Regions from separate parts of the Streptosporangium sp. NPDC049376 genome, predicted to be linked through region 1. Evidence: riboswitches for the same ligand, from Rfam matches in the RefSeq annotation. Region 1 holds a riboswitch; the other holds the start of a gene.

What was found. Region 1 has a riboswitch for S-adenosylmethionine ahead of thrC (threonine synthase). Riboswitches for the same ligand answer to the same signal wherever they lie in the genome.
Region 2: another riboswitch for S-adenosylmethionine. It lies ahead of ACIBVQ_RS01435 (glutathione S-transferase C-terminal domain-containing protein); the one in region 1 lies ahead of thrC (threonine synthase).

Annotation. Positions count from the first base shown of each region.
Region 1 is NZ_JBITMT010000004.1:21,015-28,367, forward strand. Features, by position in the region: gene ACIBVQ_RS13065 (DUF3263 domain-containing protein) at 1-187, shown strand, start outside; gene otsB (trehalose-phosphatase) at 267-1,046, shown strand; gene ACIBVQ_RS13075 (hypothetical protein) at 1,082-1,660, shown strand; gene ACIBVQ_RS13080 (MFS transporter) at 1,647-2,798, opposite strand; gene ACIBVQ_RS13085 (trehalose-6-phosphate synthase) at 2,862-4,286, opposite strand; gene ACIBVQ_RS13090 (RNA polymerase sigma factor) at 4,392-4,952, shown strand; SAM riboswitch class I at 5,066-5,208, shown strand; gene thrC (threonine synthase) at 5,223-6,485, shown strand; gene ACIBVQ_RS13100 (MoaD/ThiS family protein) at 6,507-6,782, shown strand; gene ACIBVQ_RS13105 (cold-shock protein) at 7,173-7,353, shown strand, end outside.
Region 2 is NZ_JBITMT010000001.1:329,484-336,836, reverse strand. Features, by position in the region: gene ACIBVQ_RS01450 (ABC transporter permease) at 1-967, opposite strand, end outside; gene ACIBVQ_RS01445 (ABC transporter substrate-binding protein) at 964-2,595, opposite strand; gene ACIBVQ_RS01440 (FAD/NAD(P)-binding protein) at 2,627-4,387, opposite strand; gene ACIBVQ_RS01435 (glutathione S-transferase C-terminal domain-containing protein) at 4,416-5,357, opposite strand; SAM riboswitch class IV at 5,394-5,506, opposite strand; gene ACIBVQ_RS01430 (DUF402 domain-containing protein) at 5,559-6,071, shown strand; gene ACIBVQ_RS01425 (nitric oxide synthase oxygenase) at 6,080-7,189, opposite strand.

The DNA of each region.
Region 1 (7,353 bases):
GGCCAAGGAGCAGGCGGTGCGGGAGGCCTTCGGCATCTCGGCGACCCGCTACTACCAGCTGCTCGCCGAGCTGATCGACCGGCCGGAGGCGCTCGCCCACGACCCGATGCTGATCAAGCGCCTGCGCAGGCTCCGCGAGACGCGCAGACGCGAGCGCGCGGCCAGGAGGCGGGGACTACGTCCCTGACGTCCGGGGTAGAGCCGGTCATGCGCGCCTGACGCCGCGCCGTACGATCCTGGCCTGACGACGAGCGGGAGAACACCCCATGGAGACCCCCGAAGGACTGCGCGCGATCCTGGCCGACCCCGCCGGAGCGGTGATCGGCCTCGACTTCGACGGCACGCTCTCCCCGATCGTGCCCGACCCCGACGCGGCCAGGATCCACCCGCGCGGCCCGGAGCTGCTGGCCAGGCTGGGCGGACGGGTCCGCGCCGTGGCGGTCGTGACGGGCCGTCCCGCCGCGACGGCCGTCGAGTACGGCTCGCTGGCCGAGGTGCCCGGGGTGGTCGTGCTCGGCCACTACGGTCTCGAACGCTGGGAGGCGGGCACGCTCACCGCCCCGCCCGTCCACCCCGGCCTGGACAGGGCCAGGGCCGAGCTGCCCCGGCTGATCGAGGGTGTCGCGGGCGCCAGGTTCGAGGACAAGGAGCGCTCGGTCGCCGTGCACACCCGGGGGACCGCCGAACCGCAGGCCACGCTTGAGGCGCTGCGCGACCCGGTCGCCAAGCTCGCGGCCGAGGTGGGGCTGGCGGTCGAGCCGGGCAAGTTCGTGCTGGAGCTGCGGCCTCCGGGGACGGACAAGGGGGCGGCGCTCGGCGCCTTCCTCGCCGAACGCGGGGCGCGCTCGGTGCTGTTCGCCGGTGACGACCTGGGGGATTTGGCGGCCTTCGCCGCCGTACGGGCCTCGGGGTTGCCCGGCGTGACGGTGTTCAGTGGTTCGGCCGAGGCGAGCGCGGAGGTCGCCGCCCAGGCCGACATCGTCGTGGACGGCCCGGAGGGGGTGATGGACCTGCTGGCGTCGATCGCCGATGCCATTGAACGTTAAGTGACCGACAAGTGGGGACGGTTAACGTCCCCGGCATGAGAAAACTCGCCTTCGCCGCCGCCGTGCTCGCCGGCGCCACCCTGTTCACCGTTCCCCAGGCGGCCTCGGCCTCGACCGCGCAGGCCTCGGGAACCTTCACCTTCCGCGGCATGACCCTCAAGCTTCCCTCGGGCTGGCGGGTCTACGGCGGCGCCGACGGCGTCAAGGTGGTCACGGGAAGGTGCGCGAAGCCGCACTCGGCGTATTTCACCCCGAACTGTGAGGCGTTCTGGGTCTTCGGCCCCAAGCAGATCAAGTACGGGCGTGAGCTGTTCTCCGCCTACCGGGGGGACCAGCCGTACTACCCCGCCACCGATGTGCAGCGCTGCCCGTTCGACGCCAAGAGCGGCCAGACGTTCGGCAACGCGTACGCCTCGGGGCTGCGGCAGGTGGGACGCGGGCACAAGGCCGCCTTCAAGGGCTGGCGCGGCGAGTGCTACAGCTACAACGGCAGCAAGCGGACCGGGACCTTCCACCAGCGTGAGTGGTTCCTGCCCACCTCGAAGATCCTCGTCGTGGACGTGTGGGACAACCCGCGCCTGGCGTCCGTGCTCGCGGCGGCTACCTGGAGCTGACCAGGATGCCGCCGACGGCCAGCACGATCATCACGGGCACCATGAGGAAGGCCTGCTGGGTGCCGGACACGTCGGCGAGCGCTCCCAGCAGGAAGGGCCCGACACCTGTCGCCGAACTCGAATAGAGGGAGGCGACGCCCGTCGCCCGCTCGGGACGTCCGGCCGTGGCCGTCAGCACCCGTGAGAGCGCGAGCGGGAAGTGCAGCGAGACCCCCACCCCTGAGACGAGCAGCCCCGCGTAGGCCGCCGGCGGGGCCGTACTCGTCCAGAACAGCAGCCAGCCGACGAAGGTGAGCCCCAGCGCGCCGATGAGCAGCGAGGCGGGCGGGATCCGCAACGCCAGCCTGGCCCCGCCGAAGCGCCCGAGCGCCAGCCCGGCGGTGAAGGCGGTCAGCGCGCTCGCCGCGACCGCCGCGGACAGGCCCGTGTTGTCGCTGACCAGCTTGGCCGCCCAGAGGTTGAACGAGAACTCAAGCCCGACGCAGCAGAACAGCACCGCCCCCGCCAGGTGGAAGCGCATGCCGAGCCCCGGGGAACCCGCGCTCCCGGAGGGCGCCGCCTGCTCCTCCTGGGCGGGCGTGGGAACCCACACGCGGCCCATGGCGAGCGCGAGCAGCACGGTCAGCAGCGGGGTGAGCAGCAGCGCCGTCCGCCAGCCGAGCGCGCTCTGCGCCGCGAGACTGACGACGAACGGGGCGAACAGGCCGATGGTCCCGCCGACCGCGTTGGCCTCACTGATCGCCGACGGCCCCGCGGGACCGTGGTGCCGGCCGAGGACGGACATGCTCGTGTAGAGACTGATCGAGCCCATCCCGCCCGCCAGGCAGTACGCGAGGAGCGTGACCTGCGGTGTGTGGCCGAGGACGACCAGCAGCACCCCCACGTTCATCCCGGTCAGGCCCGTCCAGACGGTGACGCGCGTGCCGAGGCGGCGGGTCAGCCGGGGCAGCGCGAGGCCGGTCAGGACGCCGCCGACGGCCATCATGGTGCCGTGCAGCCCGGCGACCGTCTGCGAGAGGCCCAGTTCGGCGCGGAGCATGGGCAGGGCGGCGCTGAGGCCGTACAGGTAGGTGGCGAAGACACCGAGCTGCAGGTAGACGAGCCAGGTCGGACGGTCACGGGTGAGCCTGGCGGTCACGGGTTCCCCCGAACGTCAATGAAGCGCGAAGTCCCCTGAACTATCTCATATCAGGGCAAAATCTCAGCCGAGTGCGGCGAGCTGGTCAGCGAACCAGCGCTGCGGGGGAAGGGCGGTCGCCAGACGGGCCAGCCTGTCCCCCCGGACGGCGCGCTCATGCTCGGGCATGACGAGGCCCTCGTGGATGGCCCGCGCCGTGGCCGAGACGTCGTAGGGGTTCACCAGCAGCGCGTCCGCGCCCAGCTCGGCCGCGGCCCCCGCCTCGCGCGACAGGACCAGCGCGCTGTTCGGGGACAGCACCGGCCCCTCCTTGGCCACCAGGTTCATCCCGTCGCGGATCGGGTTGACCAGCATCACGTCGGCCAGCCGGTAGGCGGCCAGCGACCGGGGATAGTCGTCCTGGACGTTGAGGATCAGCGGATCCCAGTCCTCGGTGGCGTACTCGTCCTCGATCTCCGAGGCGCAACGCTGCACCGCCGCGGTGTACTCACGGTATTCGGGCAGGTCGTGGCGGGAGGGGTAGGCGAAGGCCAGGTGCACGACCCTGCCGTGCCACTCGGGGTGTGCCGCGAGGAACTCCCGGTAGGCGATCAGGCCCCTGACGATGTTCTTCGACAGCTCGGTCCTGTCGATGCGCACGATCAGCCTGCGGTCGCCGACCAGCTCGCGCAGGGCGGCCATGTGGGACTCGACGTCGGGCTCGCGGGCGCGTTCCCACAGCGCCCGGCCGTCCACGCCCAGGCCGTGCACGCCGATCCGGGTGGTCCGGCCCGCGTGGGTCACCGTACGGCCCGCGCGCTCGACCCGCGCGTCCAGGACGCTCTCGCAGCAGTCCATGAAGGCCCCGGCCCAGCGGTCGGTCAGGAAACCCGCCTGGTCGGCGCCCAGGATGCCCTCAAGCAACTCGGCGGCGACCTCGTCGGGCAGCAGGCCGAAGTACTCGGGAGGGGCCCAGGGCGTGTGGGAGAAGTGGGAGACGCGCAGGTCGGGCCGTTCGCTCCTGAGCATCGCCGGGACCAGGGCCAGGTGGTAGTCCTGCACCATGACCTTGGCGCCGTGCGAGGCCTCCTCGGCCAGCGCCATCGCGAACGCCTCGTTGTAGGCCTGGTAGGACTCCCACTCCCTGCCGAACCTGGCGTCGAAGTGCGGCCTGTTCGGGGTGTCGTAGAGCAGGTGGTGGACGAACCACAGGGTCGAGTTGGCGACCGCGTTGTAGGCCCGCTGGAAGGTCGCCGGGGGGATGTCGAGCATCCGCAGCGCCCCGGTCTCGTATCCCGCCTGGTCGAGCCGCCCCCCGGGAGCGAGCCGTACGGCACCGCGGTCGCCGTCGGACAGGGCGGCGCAGACCCACAGGACGTCGAGCTCCTTGGACACCTCGGACAGGCCGGAGACCAGGCCGCCGCCGCCCCTGCGCATGCTCAGCGCGCCGCCCTCAGACATGGTGAAGGAGACCGGGCCGCGGTTCGAGGCCACCAAAATCCCACTCATCTGACCTCCTCGCCCGGGAGGACGTGGCTTGTCCCGAAGGTTAACCAAACGATAACCGGCGACCATAGGATGTCGAGCGACCGTGACCGTTGATGGGAACCCGTGATGGCGCTGGACGAGACGACCGAGGAACTTGCCCGTGCGGCCGCCGGAGGCGACCACCGGGCACTGGGCGAACTGCTGAAGCGGATCGAGCCCGAGGTGCTGCGGCACTGCGGGCGGATCCTCCCCTACCGGCAGGACGCCGAGGAGGCCTGTCAGGACACCCTGCTCGCCGTGGCCCGCAACATCGCCAGGTTCGAGGGGCGGGCGCGGTTCAGCACGTGGCTGCACATCGTGACCGCCAACTGCGCGCGCACCACCTACCGCTCGCTCAAGCGGCGTTCCGCCGAGCAGAGCTCGGAGGAGTTGCCGCTGCACAACAAGCCCGACGTCGCCAGGGTGAGTGTGATCGCGGGCTCCCGCCTCGACCTGCTCGACGCGATGGAGGCCCTTGAGGCGGACAAGCCCGACCTGGCCCAGGCGCTGGTGCTGCGCGACATCTGCCAGCTCGACTACAACGAGGTCGCCGAGCAGCTCGGCATCCCCCTCGGCACCGCCAAGTCGCGCATCCACCAGGCCCGCAAGTACGTCCAGGGAGCGCTCGGCGACGCCTACGGCTTCTGAGGTTTGTCCGGTTAATGACACACTTCATCTCGTTTGGTGAGACAACTGGTCAGGAGGGGCACAAGGCGAGGTAGAGTGCTTGAGACCTGCATGTCAGGTCCACAACTGAACATTGCTCATCCAGAGGGGTGGAGGGACCGGCCCTGCGAAGCCCCGGCAACCCTCCCGGTTCAAGACTCGCGATCTGGCGAGGGGTCGACCGGGACAGGTGCCAATTCCGGTCTGTGACCAGGGTGGTCGCAGACGAAGATGAGGGAAAGGCCTCGCTTCATGGCGCTCGCGAACACCGCAACCACCACTGCTCTTGACTTCGGTCCCGCCGTCGCTCTCTCCTGTCGTGAGTGTGGTGCCCGCTACGACCTCGGTCCCAGCTTCGCCTGTATCGAGTGTTTCGGGCCCCTTGAGATCGCCTACGACTTCGGGAACGTCACCCGGGAACAGATCTCGCAGGGGCCGGCCAACATCTGGCGCTACCGCTCCCTCCTGCCCGTCCCGGCGGACGTCGCCTCCAAGCCCAACACCGAGCCCGGCTGGACCAGGCTCGTCAAGGCCGACAACCTGGCGCGTGAGCTGGGCCTGCGCTCGCTGCACGTGAAGGACGACTCGGGCAACCCCACGCACTCCTTCAAGGACCGCGTGGTCGCCATCGCCGTCGAGGCGGCCAGGAACTTCGGCTTCCACACCCTGTCCTGCTCCTCGACCGGCAACCTGGCGGGCGCGGTGACCTCCGCCGCCGCCAGGACCGGGCTCGACGCCTGCGTGTTCATCCCCGCCGACCTCGAACAGGGCAAGATCGTCATGGCCTCCGTGTACGGCGGCAAGCTGATCGGCATCGACGGCACCTACGACGACGTCAACCGCTTCTGCTCCGAGCTCATCGGTGACGAGCTCGGCGACAAGTGGGGCTTCGTCAACGTCAACCTCAGGCCCTACTACGCCGAGGGCTCCAAGACCCTGGCCTACGAGATCGCCGAGCAGCTCGGCTGGCGGATCCCCGACCAGATCGTCATCCCGGTCGCCTCCGGCTCCCAGCTCACGAAGATCGACAAGGCGTTCAAGGAGCTGATCGCCCTCGGTCTCGTCGAGGACACGCCGTACAAGATCTTCGGCGCCCAGGCCGAGGGGTGCTCCCCGGTCTCCGCGGCCTACAAGGCGGGCCACGACGTGATCCGCCCTGTCAAGCCCGACACGATCGCCAAGTCGCTGGCCATCGGCAACCCGGCTGACGGGCCCTACGTGCTCGACATCGCCAGGCGCACCGGCGGTGGGGTCGAGGACGTCACCGACCCCGAGATCGTGGACGCCATCCGCCTGCTCGCCAGGACGGAGGGCATCTTCGCCGAGACGGCGGGCGGTGTCACCGTCGGGGTGCTGCGCAAGCTGGTCGAGTCGGGTCGGCTCGACCCCGACGCGGAGACCGTGGTCCTCAACACAGGTGACGGCCTGAAGACCCTTGACGCGGTCGCTGACCAGGCACGTCCCACCGCTGTCATCCGGCCCTCACTCGACGCGTTCCGCGCTGTCGTCGCCTAGAGCTCTGAAAGGTACTGAATTATGAGCGTTTCTGTACGGATTCCGACGATTCTCCGTACGTACACCGGCGGCGCGGCCGAGGTGAACGGCGAGGGCGGGACCCTGCGTGAGGTTCTGCAGAAGCTCGACGCCGACTTCCCCGGGATCGGTGCCCGTATTCTCGATGAATCGGGCAAGATTCGCCGTTTTGTGAACGTCTATGTCGGTGATGAGGATGTCCGTTTCGCCGACAACCTCGACACGGTGACGCCGTCCGGCGTTCAGGTCTCCATCATTCCGGCGGTCGCCGGAGGCTGATCCCGGCGGAGGCCGCGCGGGGCCCTGGGCGGGCCCTGGACGGCCTCCCGGATCCCGATGTCGTCCACTGTCATGGAACGGCGCCCCCGGAACACCCTCACGACACCCGCACCGGCCTGGCCGCGTGCGGGTGTCGTCTTTTGTGATGCAAGCTCACATTTTTGTGCGAAGACATAATGTAATATTTAACTAACTAGTAGTGATAGCAAAACTATGTTGGCGTGTTGAATGCGTCCGTAAAGCGGTAGTTTGCTGGTTGACTCTGTTGCCCCACGGGCTCTCACAGGTATGGTCGAGGGCGATCGACGTAGGCGATGTCTCCGCCTCGGAGATTGAGGACCTCGCGAGAGGAATGGGCGACGTCCTCAAGCCCAGTAAGAGGAGTCGGAAGTGGCGCAAGGCACCGTCAAATGGTTCAACGCGGACAAGGGCTACGGCTTCATCGCGGTAGACGGTGGTAAGGATGTTTTCGTCCATTACTCCGCGATCATGATGGATGGCTACCGTGCGCTCGAACAGGGCCAGAGGGTCGAGTTCGAGATCACGCAGGGACAGAAGGGACCTCAGGCGG
Region 2 (7,353 bases), on a different contig from region 1:
GGCCCTTCCTCAACCGGGGGTCGATCACGAGGTAGGCGAGGTCCACGAGGGTGCTGACCGTCACGTAGACCGCGGCGGCCAGCATGATGACCGCCATGACCACCGGCATGTCCTTGCCGGTGACCGCGACGAGGGTGATCTGGCCCAGGCCGGGCCTGCCGAAGACGGCCTCGACGACGATCGCCCCACCGAGCAGGACGCCGACGAACCAGCCGGTGAGGGTCACGGCGGGCAGCAGCGCGTGCCGCAGGGCGTGCCTGGCGACGAGTCGCCACTCGGTGATGCCGCGCGAGCGGGCGGTCACCGCGAACGGTTCCTCAAGCGCCCGTTCCAGGCCTTCGCGCAGCACCTGGCCGAGTGTTCCGGCGATCTGCAGGCCGAGGGCCAGGGCGGGCAGCACGAGGGAGGCGAAGCCGCGGTCGCCGGAGACGGGGAACCAGCCGAGGGTGAAGGAGAAGACGGCCAGGAGCAGGAGACCGGCCAGGAACGGCGGGACCGAGGCGGCGGTCAGCTCGGAGAGTCCGGCGAGCCCGCCGGCCCAGGAGCGGCGCCCCGCGGTGGTCAGCGCGAGTACCAGGGCGATCGCGACGCCGAAGGCCGCCGCGGTGAGCGCGAGCCTGACGGTCGGCCAGACCTGCGAGGACAGGATCTCGGCGACGTCGCGCTGCAGGACGTAGGAGCGGCCGAGGTCGCCGTGCAGCAGCCGCAGCAGGTAGTCGGCGTACTGCTGCGGGACGGGGCGGTCGAGCCCCCATTCGGCGACGATCGCGGCCCGCCGCTGCGGGGTGTCGAGGCCGTCGGCGATGAGGACGTCCACGGTGTCGCCGGGGACGAGCAACAGCGCGGCGTAGGCCGCGGTGGCGGCGACCCAGAGCACGACGAGTCCTGCTCCGAGCCGCCTGACCACCGGGCCGGTCCACCCGGCGGCGGCCAGCCCCCGCCGCCGGGTGAGTGTGAGGGTGCTCACGTGCCTGTCCGGACGTCGTAAGCACTGTTGGGGGTGCCGGAGACCGGCTCGAAGGTGATCCCGGTGACCCCGGCGCCGTAGGCGACCTGGTCCGCCGGGACGTAGAGCGGCAGCAGCAGCGCCTCCTCCGCGACGACGGTCCGCTGTGCCCTCGCGTAGAGCTCCTTGCGTCTGGCCTGGTCGGAGGTGGTCGAGGCCTCGGCGAGCAGCTTGTCCAGGTCCGCGTCCTCGAAGTGGGTGCGGTTGATCGCGGCGCCCTTCGGCAGGATCAGGTTGAGCGCGGCCCCCGCGTCGGTGTCGCCGCGCGAGTTCTGGAACAGTTCGTACTGGTCGTCCTCCAGGGCCTTCTGCTGGGTGCCCTGGTCGACCACCTTGGGCTGGAAGTCGATGCCCGCGCTCTGTTTGACCGCGGCCTGTACGGCCTGCGCGAGGACGTCGCGGCGGTCCCTGACGTAGGGGGCCGACTCGACGGATCGGACGGTCAGCCGCTTGCCGTCCTTGACCCGGAAGCCCTCGGCGTCGCGTTCGGTCCAGCCCGCCTCGTCGAGCAGTTCGTTGGCCCGTCGCGTGTCGTTGCCGTAGGTGTTCTCCAGGGAGGCGTCGTAGAACTGCGGGCTGCCCTGGCCGACGATGCTCCAGGCTCGCCTGGCCGTGCCCTGGTAGACCGAGTTGAGCACGGTGTCCACGTCCACGGCGTCCCTGAAGGCCTCTCGCACCCGTTTGTCGTCGAAGGGCGGGTGCGAGACGTTGAAGTAGTAGGAGAACGCGCTGCCCGAGTTGAGGCTGGTCTCCACCCTCACGCCGGGGTCGGCCTTGAGCAGGCCGAGTTCGGTGGCGGGCACTCCCTCGATCACCTGGACCTGTCCCGAGGTGAGCGCGCCGACCCGGACCGCCGCCTCCGGCAGGAACCGGTAGGTGATCTCCGCCAGGTAGGCGGGTCCCTGGTGCGCGGCGTTGGGCGGTGCCCAGTTGTAGGCGGGGTTGCGCCGGTAGTGGGCCTCCTGGCCGGGGGTGAACCGGTCGAGGATGAACGGTCCCGTGCCGACGAGGTCGGGACCGCCCGCCTTGAGGTCCTTGGCGTTCCTCAGCGACTTCGGGGAGACCTGTCCGGCGTACGGCGAGGCCAGGAAGTCCAGGAACAGGGCGTCGGGCGCCTTGAGTGTGATCTTCAGCGTGTAGGGGTCCGTCACCTCGGCCGAGGAGTACTCACGCAGCTGGATGCCGGCGACGGCGGGGTTGTACCCGGGCGCGACGAGCTGGTCGAGGTTGGCCTTGACCGAGGCCGCGTCGAACTTCTCCCCGTCGTGGAAGGTCACGTCCCTTCTGAGCTTGAAGGTGTAGGTGAGGCCGTCCTTGGAGACCTCCCACGAGGTGGCCAGCCACGGCAGGAACTCACCGTCCCTGCCCCTGGCGACGAGCGCGTCGAACTGGTTGTGCACCAGCAGCCTGGCCTTGTTCTGGCCCCACTGCTGGGGGTTGAACGTGATGGGCTGCGTCTCGATCGCCCACACCAGCGAGTCCCCCTCGGTGCCGCCGCCTGAGGCCGGGTTCGCGGCCCCGGTCTCGGTTCCGCACGCGGCGAGCGTCAGCATCCCGGCCAGAGCCAGGACGCCCCGTTGCGCTTTCACTTACCTTCTCCTCGGGGAGTCGTGCGCCGCCTCAGGCGACATGTCTGATCTCGGTGGTGACGGCCTCGGACAGCACGATCCGGGCCAGGGCGTCGGCGTGGCGGAAGAGCGGGGCGTCGAGGCCGGGTCTGGCGAAGCCGCCGGTGACCCGTCCGCCGACGACCCAGGGGCCGAAGGCGAACCTGCGGGGGTGCGGGGTGTCGAGGCGGTCGAGCAGGCGGCGGTCGGCGGGCCGTACCCTCAGCAGGCCCGACGACTCGTCGATCTCGCCGCGGTCGCGCAGCGCGGAGATCAGCGGGTCGGTCGAGCGGCTCACGCTGGGTGCGGGCAGCCTGGCCTCGACGAGGGACCTGGCGGTGACGGCGCCGGGCAGGGTGGGGCTCTGCGCGACCCATCGCCCGCCGCGGTGCTCGACCCTGACGTCGGCGCCGAGGAAGGTGACCACGCCCGCCCTGGCCAGGGCCTTGAGCTCCTCAAGCCGGGGGCCGGGCGGGCCGCTGGCGACGTAGCTGAAGAAGCCCTCGAACCACCGGTCGGAGATTCCCCGTTCGGCGAGGACGCCGTTGACGGACAGTAATCCGAGGATCAGGGCGTGGTCGGCACTGTACGCGGAGTCGGAGCGTCGTTGCAGGTCGGCGGCCATGTAGCCGTCCATCCACCGCCGCAGTCCCGCCTGGTCGCCGAAGCGGATCCGCTCCAGCGGCCGGTCGAGCCGGTCCAGGTCGAGCCGGTCGGCGTGCCGGGGTACGGCCTTGCGGATCAGCAGCCGCATCCCGGGGCTGCGCCATTCCTCTGCGGCGAACCGTTCGGCGAACTCCGGCCAACCGGTCCTGACCCGTTTCGGATGGCTGTTGAGGAGTTCGTGGTAGTAGGCGAAGGCGAGTTCCTTGGCGGCCAGGGGCCACACGTCCCGCCGGAAGTTCCACGGCCCCTCCCCCAGCGCCCCCGCCGTCAGGAAGCGCGGCGCGGGCGGCCGGAGCCCCTGGAAGCGGTAGGCGGTCTTGGCGTGGTATGGCACACCGCGCCGAGACCCCACGTGCAGCAGCGGTTCCCGCCCGCTGGGCAGGTAGACGAGCTCCCCGTCGTGTTCCCTGACGAACCGGCCGCCCCTTCCTGAGGTGAGCAGCACCATCAGGTCGACGAAGGCCAGTCCCAGGCCGCGCACGATCACCGGTTCACCGGCGGGCAGCCGGTCCAGGCCGAGGTCGAGGTCCGCGGTGTAGCCGGTCGGCAGGTAGCGCAGGCCGCTCTCCCTTGCCAGGGCCGTCAGCCCGCGTTCCTCCGCCGCCGGGGTGACGTCGCCGTGTCCCTGCGCGAGGATCACGGCGCCCACCTCAAGGGTCGTCCCGTCCTCAAGCAGTACGGCCTGGCCTCCCGGGACGTCGGTCAGGTCGAGTGCCCGGGTCCGGTGCACGTGCACCCGGACACCGCGGGGGGCGGTGTCCACGGCTCGCCGGAAGGCGTGGGTGAGGTAGGCGTTCTGCACGGGCCGGGGGACGAAGCGTCCGGGGTCGCAGCCGAGCCACTCGGCCAGCGAGGGGCCGGGGCGGATCGGGCCGACGCACCGGACGGACTCGTCGGTGAAGAGCGTCACGTCGGCGGCGGCGGAGTTCATCCAGAGCAGGTCGGGTTGCCGCTCGCGCCAGACCCTGCCGCCGCCCGGCGGGTAGGGGTCGATCACGTGGACGTCGAGCGACGGCCAGCTGAGCAGTTCGGCGGCGTTGGCGCAGATCCGCTCGACCAGGCAGGTGCCGGTCGGCCCGGCGCCGACGATCGCGATGGAGGCGCTCACGCCGACCACTCCCCTCTCGTACGGTCCGTCACAGCGCTGCTCTTCGATGGGGCAGGTCCCAGTCGGGGGTGGCGGGCTCGACCGGCACCCGCCACGGGTCGGTCTCCCCCGTGGGGGAGGCGAGCACGGTGAGGTCGGTGTTCTCGCGGAAGGCGGGGTGCTGGTAGAGGTCCCTGGCGTAGTCCCACAGGTTGGGGAAGGCGGTCAGCGGGCGCTCGCTGATCCTGGCCGACGGGTTGTCGCTCACGTCGAACCTGACCAGGGTGGGCCAGAGCCGTACGTCGGACTCGGTGACGGCGGAGCCGAACAGGAACCTGCGGCCGGCGAGCCTGGCGTCGAGTTCGTCGAGGAAGCCGATCACGGCCTTCCTCGCCCGGTGGTACTCCGGTTCGGTCGTGGCGGCGGAGACCCGGCCCGCGGCGGTGTTGGCGTACTCGTAGATGCGCGCGTTGAGCGCGTCGATCTCGGTCCGCAGTTCCTCGGGGTAGAGGTCGGCCTCGGGGTCGCCGCCGAAGCGTGTGCCCAGGTCGATGGTGATGTCCGGGAAGTTGTTGCTGACGATGCGCCCCCCGTGCCGGTCCCACAGCACCGGCACGGAGACGTGTCCGTCGAATCCGGGTTCGGTCGCCTCGTAGGCCTGCCTGAGGGTCGCGAAGCCGTTGACCGGGTCGGCGCCGCGCCGCTCGCGGAACGCCCACCCCCTGCCGTCCCGCTCGTCGTCCACGTAGGACAGCGAGACGACGTCCTGCAGCCCTTTGAGGGAACGCACGATCGCCGTACGCTGCGCGTAGGGGCAGACCGCCGCAACGTAGAGGTGGTAGCGCCCGGCCTCGGCGGGGAACTCCCCGGTGCCGTCGTCGGTGATCCGTCCCTGGAAGGGGTAGCGGGGGCCGGGCCTGCCACCGGGCCGGTAGCGGCCGTGGGTGTCCAGGTCCACTGGGCTGGCGTAGTTGAGTGTGATCTCGGACATGTGACACTCCCAGGGCATGCCTCGGTGACCCGTGCGGGTCCGCGCTTGCGGCACGCCGACCGTGCCACCCGGTCCTCCCCGGGGGCACCCCGCCGCGGTGCGAGGGTTGCCGGTCAGCGAGCCGGGGCTTTGCACTGACACTCTTAACCTAGTTAGACGGTAGGAAATACATAGATCTCTGTCAACCCTTAAAGTCGGGGGATGTCTCATGAGATCGTCCGCGTGGTCTACCGCAAGTACGACGGCTCGCTGCACTGGAACCACCCGGCCCTGCTCCTCGGCGAGGACGAACACGGCGTGTGGGTCGGCTGCCCGCCCGGCAGCAGCGGCAGGCGGGGGCAGGAGCCGCCCGTCGTCTGGGACGAGCCGTTCGTGATCCTCTTCCCCCGTGACGCCTGGTGGACGGCCACCTTCAACGCGGCGCCGTACAAGGCCGAGATCTACTGTGACGTCTCGACCGTGCCGCGCTGGGACGGCGACGAGGTGACCATGGTCGACCTCGACCTCGACGTGATCCGCATGCGCAAGGACGGCCGGGTGCTCCTGGACGACGAGGACGAGTTCGAGGAGCACCAGGTCCGCTACGCCTACCCCAGGGAGATCGTGGAGGGCGCCCGCGCCTCGGCCGCCGCGCTGATGGAGGCCGTCACCGCCAGGACGGCCCCCTTCGCCTCACCTCCGCACTGGCTCTCCCTGGTCTCCGGGAACCGCTGAGAAGGACGTCACCGCCCCGGGCTCCACCGGCCCGCCGACCGCTCCCTGGAGTCGGGGTGGGTGACGAAGTTCGGCGAGAGCCGCTCCTGGTCGTAGTACCGGTGGAAGACCGGGGTCGCGGCCCCCGAGATGGGCGGGACGATCCAGCTCCAGTCGGCCGGGCAGATCCTGCCCGCGCTCTCCTCCCGCGCCACGTGCGTCAGGAAGCGCCTGGACTCGGCGTGGTGGTCGGTTATGGTGACCCCCGCCCTGTCGAAGGAGTACAGGACCGCCACGTTCAGCTCGACCAGCGCGTGGTCGCGCCACAGCGAACGCTCGTTACGGGTGTCCAGGCCGAGCCGCGCGGCGACCAGGGGCACCAGGTTGTAGCGGTCGGGGTCCGCGAGATTGCGCGCCCCGATCTCGGTCCCCATGTACCAGCCGTTGAACGGCGCGGCCCGGTAGCAGACCCCGCCGATCTCCAGGCACATGTTCGAGATCGCCGGTACGGCGTGCCAGCGCAGCCCCAGCCGCTCGAACCACGGATAGGCCGGGTGGGACAGCGGCACCTCTAGCACCGCGTCCCCGGGGATCGTGGACAGCACAGGCGGCCCGTCGCCCATCGAGACCGCCAGGGGAAGCACGTCGAAGGGCGTGCCCCGGCCGCCCGGCCAGCCGAGTTTACGGGCCATCGTGGTGAACCCGGCGTTGCGCGGATCGCCGACGACCGAACCGTCGTCCATCGCGTACCCCGCGTAACGGATGAGCTGCTCGTTCCAGATCCTCGGCCCCGGCGCCCCCGGCCGGTCCTGGGCGAAGATCGTGATCATCGGCCGGATCCGGCCGTCGGAGACGGCCTCACGGAGATGGTCGACGCACTCGACGGCGACCCCCTCGACCGTGTTCACCCGGCGCCGGTCGCGTACCCGCAGTGACTTCCAGTACAACCGCCCGATACACCTGTCGCTGTTGCGCCAGGCCACCCGGGCGCCGAAGACGAGTTCCTTCGGCGTGTGGGTGTAGGTCCCCGTCGCGGCGATCTCGGCGCGCACCTCGCGCAGCCTGGGCTTCACAGGGCCCGCGTCCGGGTTCTCCTCGTGGAACAGCGTCAGGAACTCCTCGGCGGCCGTCACGTCCACCGGCGGGGCCACCGGTTGGGAAGGCGGCTGCCACGGCGCCCTCCCGTCGTCCCGGTGGGCCCCCGCATAGCCCTGCGCGCGTGCTCCCTGTTCCCTCGCCGGCGTCTGGCGCCGGGGTTTCGGCCAAGTCGGCACAGAAAAACCACCTGTATACGTCTAACGGG